Regions from separate parts of the Streptomyces sp. NPDC051976 genome, predicted to be linked through region 1. Evidence: riboswitches for the same ligand, from Rfam matches in the RefSeq annotation. Region 1 holds a riboswitch; the other holds the start of a gene.
What was found. Region 1 has a riboswitch for S-adenosylmethionine ahead of thrC (threonine synthase). Riboswitches for the same ligand answer to the same signal wherever they lie in the genome.
Positions count from the first base shown of each region.

Region 2: linked by a shared signal. The riboswitch ahead of AB0M29_RS18285 (putative leader peptide) and the one ahead of thrC (threonine synthase) in region 1 are both predicted to bind S-adenosylmethionine.

Region 1 is NZ_JBFAXL010000049.1:14,418-19,702, reverse strand. It holds gene groL (chaperonin GroEL) at 1-456, opposite strand, end outside; gene AB0M29_RS34320 (cold-shock protein) at 824-1,027, opposite strand; gene AB0M29_RS34315 (ubiquitin-like small modifier protein 1) at 1,560-1,835, opposite strand; gene thrC (threonine synthase) at 1,832-3,112, opposite strand; SAM riboswitch class I at 3,130-3,259, opposite strand; gene AB0M29_RS34305 (glucosyl-3-phosphoglycerate synthase) at 3,422-4,387, shown strand; gene AB0M29_RS34300 (trehalose-6-phosphate synthase) at 4,687-5,285, shown strand, end outside.
Region 2 is NZ_JBFAXL010000016.1:28,337-33,621, reverse strand. It holds gene AB0M29_RS18295 (bifunctional o-acetylhomoserine/o-acetylserine sulfhydrylase) at 1-467, opposite strand, end outside; gene AB0M29_RS18290 (DUF1707 and FHA domain-containing protein) at 820-1,407, opposite strand; SAM riboswitch class IV at 1,591-1,735, shown strand; gene AB0M29_RS18285 (putative leader peptide) at 1,772-1,837, shown strand; gene AB0M29_RS18280 (glutathione S-transferase C-terminal domain-containing protein) at 1,948-2,724, shown strand; gene AB0M29_RS18275 (winged helix-turn-helix domain-containing protein) at 3,070-3,636, shown strand; gene AB0M29_RS18270 (acyl-CoA dehydrogenase family protein) at 3,651-4,883, shown strand; gene AB0M29_RS18265 (Rrf2 family transcriptional regulator) at 4,945-5,285, shown strand, end outside.

The DNA of each region.
Region 1 (5,285 bases):
GGCGGCGGAGATGGAGGCGGTCGAAGCGATCTGCTCCTTGGTCTCCACGTCCTTGGCCTGCTCCAGCAGGGCGGCGGAGACGGCCTCGACGGCCTTCTCGATGCCGCGCTTGAGGGCCATCGGGTTGGCGCCGGCCGCTACGTTGCGCAGGCCTTCCTTGACCAGGGCCTGGGCGAGGACGGTCGCGGTCGTCGTGCCGTCACCGGCGACGTCGTCGGTCTTCTTCGCGACTTCCTTGACCAGCTCGGCGCCGATCTTCTCGTACGGGTCCTCCAGCTCGATCTCCTTGGCGATGGACACACCATCGTTGGTGATCGTGGGGGCGCCCCACTTCTTCTCAAGGACGACGTTCCGGCCCTTGGGACCAAGGGTGACCTTGACGGCGTCGGCGAGCTGGTTCATCCCGCGCTCAAGGCCGCGCCGAGCCTCCTCGTCGAACGCGATGATCTTTGCCATGTGAAGTGGTCCTCCCTGGGGGTCCCCCCGCACCGCGGTAGCGGGGGAGGGGTGGATTGCTCCGGACCGCGTGGCGCCCGCGACGGACGGCCAGCCTGGTCGCCGGTTCCTTTCCGACGGCCGAGCGGGCCTCACCGACCCAGTCCTTCTGTCACTCTCACTCGTAGAGTGCTAACGCCAATGATTAGCACTCGACCCCATCGAGTGCAAGCGCCTGTGGATAACTCCAGGCCCCTGCCCGGCACTCGCCGTGCCCGCCGCGTGACGCACCGGGACGTCCGGGACGCACGAAGGGCCCGCACCTCGGCTGAGGTACGGACCCTTCGGCGTGAGTGCGTCGCGTCGGTGGCCGAACGCGCCGGAGCTGTCAGCCGGCCAGCCGGACCATGTCCGCCTGCGGCCCCTTCTGACCCTGCGAGATCTCGAACTCGACTCGCTGGCCTTCTTCGAGGGTGCGGTAACCGTCCATCTGGATCGCGCTGTAGTGGACGAAAACATCCGCACCACCGTCGACCGCGATGAAGCCGTAGCCCTTCTCCGCGTTGAACCACTTGACGGTGCCCTGAGCCATTCCTAACTCCCCTATTACTGGCCCTATCGCGGCCCCGCACTCCGCGGGTCCGGGTCAGACCTCACCCGCCGTTGGACCCCTTACCGGTGGCAAGGAGACCCCTGGGGGGTGTGCGCCGGAACGCGTCGACCGCGGCTGAATGTATCTGCACGGATGCCCAGTGCAACAGGTCAATTGGACGAGAATTCCTGGCGTGATCGATCCGAAATACCACAGGAAAGGTGCTTATGACGGGGCATCTCGGACCGGACATACAGCACCTTCAGGACATTCGTCACGTGAATTTGGCGATAAATCGCCGCACCAACCACAGGGGTGGCAACTTGCCCCCGGCAACTGTACAAGTTTTCAACTACCGCCCCGCGTAGGCCCGTTGCGACCCCCGACGGAGCCCGGACAGACCGGTGCCCCATCCACCGCAAAGGGTGAACGGGGCACATTTCGGTTCTGGTGACTGCCGGTAACCGTGACGCCTTCAGTACGCCTTCCGTACGTCTTCAGCGCACCGTGAAGACTCCTTCAACGGCCGTACTCAGCCGCCCGCGACCGCCGGAATGATCGACACGCTCGCGCCGTCCGGAACGGCCGTGTCAAGTCCTTCGGAAAAACGGACATCGTCGTCGTTGACATAAACGTTCACGAAACGACGGAGTTTTCCGGTGTCGTCGAGAACCCGCCCGGAAATGCCCGCGTGATTCTTCTCCAGCGACTCGATGACCTCGGCAAGCGTCGCCCCGTCGGCCGGAACCTCCGCCTGGCCGCCGGTGTAGGTACGGAGAATGGTGGGGATACGAACAGAAGCACTCATGCGAGGCCAGCCTCTCGGAACGCGGCAAGGGTGGGGCGGATGGTCGCGGTCGGCCCGGTGGTGGGCGCCACCGCGTCCAGGGTCTTCAGTCCGTCGCCGGTGTTCAGCACGACGGTCTCGGCGGCCGGGTCGAGCTGCCCGGTCTCGATGAGCTTCTTCAGCACGCCCACCGTCACCCCGCCCGCGGTCTCGGCGAAGATGCCCTCGGTGCGGGCGAGCAGCTTGATGGCGTCCACGATCTGCTCGTCGTTCACGTCCTCGACGGCTCCGCCGGTGCGCCGCGCGATGTCCAGCACGTACGGCCCGTCGGCGGGGTTGCCGATCGCCAGCGACTTGGCGATCGTGTCCGGCTTCACCGGGCGTACGACGTCGTGACCGGCCTTGTACGCCACCGACACCGGCGAGCAGCCCTCGGCCTGGGCCCCGTAGATCTTGTACGGCTTGTCCTCGACCAGGCCGAGCTTGATCAGCTCCTGCAGGCCCTTGTCGATCTTGGTGAGCTGGGAGCCGGAGGCGATCGGGACGACCAGGTTGTCCGGCAGCCGCCAGCCGAGCTGCTCGCAGATCTCGTACGCCAGCGTCTTGGACCCCTCGCCGTAGTACGGGCGCAGGTTCACGTTCACAAAGCCCCAGCCCTCGCCGATCGGGTCGCCGATCAGCTCGGAGCAGAAGCGGTTCACGTCGTCGTACGAGCCCTCGATGCCGACCAGCTCGCCGCCGTAGACCGCGGCCATGACGACCTTGCCCGCCTCCAGGTCGTGCGGGATGAACACGCAGGAGCGGAAGCCCGCGCGGGCGGCGGCGGCGCCGACCGCGCCGGCCAGGTTGCCGGTGGAGGAGCAGGACAAGGTGGTGAGGCCGAAGGTGCGGGCGGCCTCCAGTGCGATGGCCACCACGCGGTCCTTGAAGGAGTGCGTCGGGTTGCCGGAGTCGTCCTTGATGTGCAGGCCACCGGTGATGCCCAGCTCACGGGCCAGGTTGTCGGCCTTGACGAGCTTGGTCCATCCGGGGTTCAGATTGGGCTTGTCGGCGACGTCGGCGGGCACCGGCAGCAGCGGCGCGTACCGCCAGATGTTGGTGGGCCCGGCCTCGATCCGCTTGCGCAGCGACTCCGGGTCACCGAGCGGCAGGTCGTAGGCGACTTCGAGCGGGCCGAAACACTCCTGGCACGCGAAGATCGGGCTCAGCGGGAAGCGGGTGCCGCACTCGCGGCACGAGAGCGCCGCGGCGGGTCCGAAGGGGGTGGTGGTGTCGGCGGCGACGGTCTGCACAGCCATGATGGCGAGGCCCTTTCTCCTCATCTTCCTTGTGACGGACATCGCCACAAGACGGAATTGGCACCTTCCCCACCGTGTGACCTCGCGGTCGGCGGGAGGGTTGCCGGGGCTTCAACGGGCCGTTCCCTCTGCCCCTCTGGATGAGCGGTATGGCACCGGATGACGCATCCGGGCGTTTGTGCGCGTGGCGACCCCGGCATGCCGGGCTCTTACGCGTTGTTCAAGACTGTAACCGACGAGCGTGACAGTTGAGATAGTCGTCCGAACCGCGAGATGGATACAACACCAGGCCGAGAGGGAGACCCGCACGTGCTGGACGAGGTGGAACGGTGGCTGGCCGAGCGGTCCTGGACCGCGGCCGACCGGCCGCTGGACGCGCTGCTCGCGGCCAAGCGGGCGGCGGGGGCGCAGGGCACCGTCAGCGTCGTGCTGCCCGCGCTGGACGAGGAGGAGACGGTCGGCGAGATCGTCACCGCCATCCGCCGCGACCTCATGACCGCCGAGGTGCCGCTCGTCGACGAGCTGATCGTGGTCGACTCCGGCTCCCTCGACCGTACGGCGGGGGTGGCGGCGGACGCCGGGGCCCGGGTGGTGCGGCGGGACGAGATCCTGCCGCGGCTGCCGGCCGTGCCGGGCAAGGGTGAGGTGCTCTGGCGGTCACTGCTGGTGACCAGCGGCGAGATCATCTGTTTCATCGACGCGGATCTGCGCGAGTTCGACTCGCGCTTCGTGTCGGGGATCGTCGGGCCGCTGCTCACCGATCCCGGCCTGCAGCTCGTCAAGGCGATGTACGACCGGCCGCTGGAGACGGACGGGGCGGTCGTGCCGCACGGGGGCGGGCGGGTCACCGAGCTGGTCGCCCGGCCGCTGCTGAATCTGCACTGGCCGCGGCTGGCGGGCTTCGTGCAGCCGCTCGGCGGCGAGTATGCGGCGCGCCGCACGCTTCTGGAACGGCTGTCCTTCCCCGTGGGCTACGGGGTCGAGCTGGCGATGCTCATCGACTCCCTCGGGCTGGTCGGGCTCGACGCGCTCGCCCAGGTGGACGTGGGCGTCCGCCACCACCGGCACCAGGACGGGCAGGCCCTTGGCCGTATGGCTGCCGCCATCTACCGCACCGCCCAGCAGCGGCTCTCCCGCGCCCACCTCGTCCGTCCCCGCCTCACCCAGTTCCACCTCACCGACCGCGGCTTCGCCCCCCACACCCACCCGGTCGACACCGACGAACGTCCCCCCATGCTCGACATCCACGAATACGTGGCCCGCCACGCCGCGTAGTGCCCCGAAGGGGCGCGGGGAACTGCGCGGCCCGCCCCCACCGGCCGGTGGTCCGAAAACAACGCGTCTGCCCCATTGGGGCCGGTGGTGACCTGCAGCCCGGTCATGGGCTGGTCGCGCAGTTCCCCGCGCCCCTGACGGGGCACGTCCGGTGCCTGGGCCTCCGCCAGCGCAGCGCGCTTCCCCGCGCCCCTATCGGGGCACTCCGGCGCAGCCGGGCGCGTCACGGGCGCACCGTGCGCCACACGCGGCGCGGCCGGGGACGTTTGAGGGGGAGCCCGGGGGGCTAGGCTCGCCGCATGGTGAAGAGCGCCGGTGCGCGGATTTTGGTCGCGTCGAACCGAGGCCCGGTGACGTACAGCGTGGACGAGACGGGAGCCCTGCGCAGCAGACGCGGCGGGGGCGGCCTGGTGTCGGGGCTGAGCGCGATCGGGGACGACGCGGGCGCGGTGTGGGTGTGCGCGGCCCTGAGCGACGGTGACCGGGAGGCGGTGCGGCAGGGCGTGGCCGAGCCCGGCTCGCGGATGATCGCGATCGCGCCGGACGTGTTCGAGGCGGCGTACAACGGCATCGCGAACTCGGTGCTGTGGTTCGTGCACCACCTGCTCTACCAGACCCCGCTGGAACCCGTCTTCGACGAGGACTTCCGCGCCCAGTGGGCGTCCTTCGAGGCGTACAACACGGCCTTCGCGGACGCGCTGGCCGAGGAGGCCGCCGAGGGCGCGCACGTGCTGGTGCAGGACTACCACCTGTCCCTGGTCCCGGCGCTGCTCCGCGAGCGCCGCCCCGACCTGCGGATCGGCCACTTCACGCACACCCCGTGGGCGCCGCCGGACTACTACCGGATGCTGCCCGACGACGTCGCCGCGCAGGTGCTGGAGGGCATCCTCGGCGCGGA
Region 2 (5,285 bases), on a different contig from region 1:
GGGTCGTCGACGAACGAGACCTCGATGCCGAACTTGGGCAGGGTGTGCCGGAAGAGGTTGAAGGTGCCCCCGTACAGGGAGGTGCTGGAGACGATGTGGTCGCCGGCGGACGCCAGGGTCAGCAGCGCCAGCGTCTCCGCGGCCTGGCCCGAGGAGAGCGCCACCGCCGCCACGCCGCCCTCCAGCGCGGCGACGCGCTGCTCGAACACGTCCTGGGTGGGGTTGTGGATACGGGTGTAGATGTTCCCCGGCTCGGCGAGCGAGAACAGGTCGGCGGCGTGCTGGGTGTCGCGGAACACGAACGACGTGGTCTGGTAGATCGGCACCGCCCGCGCCCCGGTGGTCGGGTCCGGCGCGGCACCGGCATGGATCTGCTTGGTCTCGAACGACCACGCCGAGGTGTCCGGCCCGGCGGGGCCTTCCTCCGGCGTATGACCTGCGGTGACGGAGTCGATGGGCTGGCTCATGGGTCTCCCTGGTACGGCGGCGCGCAGGAGGGTGCGCCGGGTGCGGGGGCAAGCGGGGGTATGCGGGGGTATGCGGGGATACGGCGAAGCAGGCAGCGCACGGCCGCGATGCGGCGGCGCGCGGGGGAAGGACGATCAGGGGCCGGAGCGGGGCGTCAGCTCTCGACGGAACAACAACCCGTGCTGGTGACACGCACGTAGTCCACGTGGCGGCGGGTCACGAGAACGGTCGTCATGCGGCCAGGAAACCACAGCCGCGCGCCGCGCACCACCACCTTCGGCGGGCCCGTGCCGTGTAGCGGAGCAGCACGGAGCTTCATCCACCCCTTACGTCAAGCTCCTTGACGCCCCGTCACGGTGCGGCGAGCCGGAAGTGCATCCTGCCGAAGGTGACCCAGTCGCCGGGGCGGACGGGCGTCTGGCCGGTCAGCCGCCGGCCGTTCACGCGTGTGCCGTTCAGCGAACTCAGGTCGCACAGGGACCAGCCGTCGACGGCGGCGGTGAGGACGGCGTGCGAGCGGGAGACGGATTCGTGGGACAGCCGCAGATGGCTGCTGGAGGCGCGTCCGATGACCAGGGAGCGTGTGCCGGCCGGCGGCAGCGCGAGGACGGGCAGGTGGCGGATCCGGTGGCGGCGGCGGATGCGGAGGGCGAGGTGGGTCGGTGCGGCGGACGCCCGGCGCAGGAAGCGTCGCAACCCGCCGGGGGACGCCGGGGCGGCAGGCGGCGGAGCGGCCTCGGCCCCGGCCCCGGGCAGGTCCGCGATCGTGGAACGCAGTTGGGCCAGGTCGCGTGCGACGAGCACGCGCTCCATGCGGAAGAGGAAGGTCTCGTGCGACAGCCGTCCCTCAACCGCTGCCGTACGCAGCAGTTCCAGGACGTGGTCGCGATCCGCGTCGGACGCCCGCGCGAGCGGAACCTCACCCTGATACTGGCTCACGAGGGAGATTGTCCACCGGGCGGAGACGGCTGTCCACGACACCGGGCCGCTTCGATGCGCCTCACCGCGGAAGGCCGGTCCAACGGTGATCTCGACGCGTGATCTCCCCGCGTGACCACCAGGTGAGACCGCGTGCGCGAACTTCTTGACGGCCGCACGGGCCGCGCCGAAACTGACGGGGACGGTCACGATTGTCAGCGCCCACGGCGCGGGTTCGCCCGCCCTTGTGGTCATCGGCCCCGGCCCGCTGACAGGCAACCCTTCCACCGCGATGGGGTGCCCCGGGTGACGACCGGGTCCTGCCGGTGCGGCGGGGCAAGCGTGGTCTCGCGTGTCGCGAGCTCCGGAGGTGGGACTGGTGGGAATGCCCTGGAACGGCTTCACGCGGCGCCTTCACATCGATCTTCAGCGCGTCTCCAGCGCTTACTGATCCGCTACCGGTCCGTACGATCCGGACCCGCGCCAGAAGCGTAGTCGCATCCCATCGGCCGCTGGTGCCCACAAGGCGGCAGTGGCTTCCTCGCGCCCCAAGGGAGAGTCATGTCCGACAGCCATGCGCACTGTTCCAGCACAGACAACTCCAGCGCCTGTACCAAGATTTCGCCGACCTCGGGCCATCGCCCCGCGGCGATCGCACCGTCCGCCCTCCCCCACCGCTTCCACAACCGTATCGGCGTCGGTCTGGCGGGCGGCTTCTACCCGGCGCCGCACCGCTACCAGTTGTTCCTGACGGAGAACTGCCCGAGCTCGCTGCGCGTGTCCATCAGCGTGGACCTGCTCGGCCTGAACGACTCGCTCACCACCACGGTCCTGGCCCCGCGACCCGCCGGGACACCCGAGGCGTTCGCGGCACTGCGCCGGGCGTACGAGGCCACGGCGTACCACTACGACGGTCCGCTGACCGCGCCCGCGCTGTGCGACCGGTGGACCGGACGCGTCGTCAGCAACCAGGTCTGCGACATCCTCCGCGACCTGGCGGGCCTGCGGTTCGGCGACGACGGGGTCTGCCCCGCGGCGCTCCGCCCGCCGGCCCGCGCCGCGGACGTGGACGCGCTGCGTGACCTGCTGGACCGAGAGGTCACCCGGGACGCCGAGGGCCCCGGGCGCGCGGCGGCGCTGGACCTGCTGGAGAACCGGCTCGCCGGGCAGCCGTATGCGCTGGGCGATGAGCTGACGGCCGCGGACGTGGACCTGTGGGTGGCGCTCGTCCATCTCGGCCCGGCCGGCGCCCTCGGTTCGCACCACCGGCTCCGGGACTACGTACGCCGCTTGGGCGACCACCATCCCGCCTTCCGGACCAGGGCCGACGCGGCCTGAGAGCCTGGAGGCCGCGAACGCGGACACCCGTCCAGCTCGCCCACGAGACGCCCCGCACGCCTCCGAACGGCGCCCCGCCACCTTATTTCCTATCGATTTACTAGGAAAGCATTGACGGGGTGCCGTTCGGGTGCGCAGGATGATGCACATGCCCTTCAAGCAACGACTCGTACGTCGTCGGCATGTCGACTTTGGTCACGTCGTCAGCGCCGCCTGCTGTCGCGCCTAGGGCACGCGACTCACTTCCCGCGCGTGTCACTCCGCTGCTTCTGACTCATCCCAGGTGATCAGGCGGCCGGTCCCACCGCGCCTGATGGCCCGACGTACCTGCGAAGGACGACCGCCATGACCACGGCAATCCCTGCTCAGACCACTGTCCCGCACGCACTCCTGCCCGACGTGCGGCATCTCCGCCTCCTGGACGACGCCCCGCGCAGCGGCCCCGAGGAACCCGGCACCACGCCCCTCATCGGCTACCTCGTGCTCGTCCCCGAGGGCACCGACCCCGCGCAGTTCTTCGCCGCGGAGGTGCCGCGGCGAAGGATCCGACCGGTCGGCTACGCGGACACCCCGCCCGCGCCACAGGCCGGAGGCAATGGCGTACGCATCGATCCCGCGCGGCATGTCGCCGAGGTCGACGGACGCGAACTCGACCTCACCTACCTGGAGTTCGAACTGCTCGCCCACCTCGTACGGCATCCCCACCACGTGCACTCACGCGAGCAGTTGATCGCCGACATCTGGGGCTACGACCACATCGGCGACGGCCGCACGGTGGATGTCCACGTGGCGCGGCTGCGCCGCAAGCTCGGGTCGTACCGACACCGCATCGTCACCATACGGCGGGTGGGCTACAAGTACGTGCCCGACCAGCAGGAGAGCCCCAACCCCGATGCCCGCCGCCGACCTTGAGGAGTTCCCACGCCATGGGCGTTGCCACGGCGCTGTCCGTACCCGTCCCGGCTTCCGACCCCGCCTCCGACCGGACCGCCGGTCCCGGCCGGGCGCACTGGCTGCGGGTGGCCCGCGACACGGCGGACGACCTGGCCACGGACGCGGTGGCCAGGGACCAGGCGGGCAAGGCCCCGGTCGACGAGGTGTCCCGGCTGCGGGAGGCGGGGCTGCTGAGGCTCCTCGTACCGGCTGAGCTCGGTGGCGGCGGCGGGGACTGGCCCACGGCCTACGCCGTCGTACGGGAGATCGCCGCCGCCGACGGCGCGATCGGGCAACTGCTCGGCTGTCACTACTTCCTGTCGTCCGGCGCGCGGTTCCTCACGGTGCCCGCTCTCGCCGCCCGGATCGAGCGGAAGTCCGCGGCGGCGGACTGGTGTTGGGGCGGTGGTGTCGCCGACCAGGAACTGCCGCTGACACTGGCCAGGTCGGCCCGCGGCCATGTGCTCGACGGTCGGCAGAGCTTCACCACCGGGGCCCTCGTCGCCGACCGTCTCCTCGTACGGGCCCAACGGGCCGACACCGGCGAGCCCTTCGCCGTCGTCGTCGACACCGCCGACCCCAGGGTGCGCGTCGACGACGACGCCGGCACCTTCGGCCAGCGGCTCGCGGCAGGCGGCAGCGTGGAGTTCGACGCCGTACCCGTCGTCGCCGATGACGTGCTCGGCTCCCTGTCCGCGGACGAGGGCGTCCTGTCGCCCCGTACCGCGCTCACGTCGCCGCTCGGGCGTCTGCTCTCCGTCCAGCTCCTGCTCGGCATCGCCGAGGGAGTCCTCGCCGAAGCCCGTGAGTACAGCAGGGCGGGCCGCTCGGCCTGGCGCGCCGACTCCTCCCAGGACCCGGAGCTGCTGAGCGCCTACGGAGAACTCACCATCCTCGCCCGCTCCGCCTCCGCACTGAACGAGCAGGCGCTGGAGGCCGTTCACGGGGCACTGGCACGCGGCGAGGACGTCACGTACGACGAGTACGCGCAGACCTCGGCCCTGGTGGCCATGGCCGAATCGGCCGCTTCCAGGGCCGCGCACGAGTCCACCACCCGCGCCCTCGATGTCATCGGCGTCCGCTCGGCGTCGTCCAGGCTGGGATTCGACCGCTTCTGGCGCAACGCCCGCACCCACGCACTGCACCAGCCCGTCGCCCACCGGCTGCGCGAGGTCGGGGACTACTTCCTCAACGACGCGCACCCGCCGTTCGTCCTGCCGTTCTGAGAGCGTGGACAGCCGCCGGGCAGCGAAACACCCGACCGACGCACTAGGGAATAATGCGCACATGCGGATCTCAGCCAGGGCGGACTACGCGGTACGAGCCGCGCTGCAGCTCGCCGCGGCACACGACGACGGGCCGCTGAAGGCCGAGGCCATCGCCGATGCCCAGGACATCCCGCACAAGTTCCTGGAGAGCATCCTGAACGATCTGCGCCGTGGCGGTCTCGTCCTGAGCCAGCGCGGCGCCAACGGTGGCTACCGGCTGGCCAGGCCCGCCGGGGACATCACCGTCGCCGACGTGATCCGCACCGTGGACGGACCGCTGGTCTCGGTACGAGGAGTCCGCCCGCCGGAGCTGTCCTACACCGGCCCCGCCGAGTCACTGCTCCCCCTGTGGATCGCGCT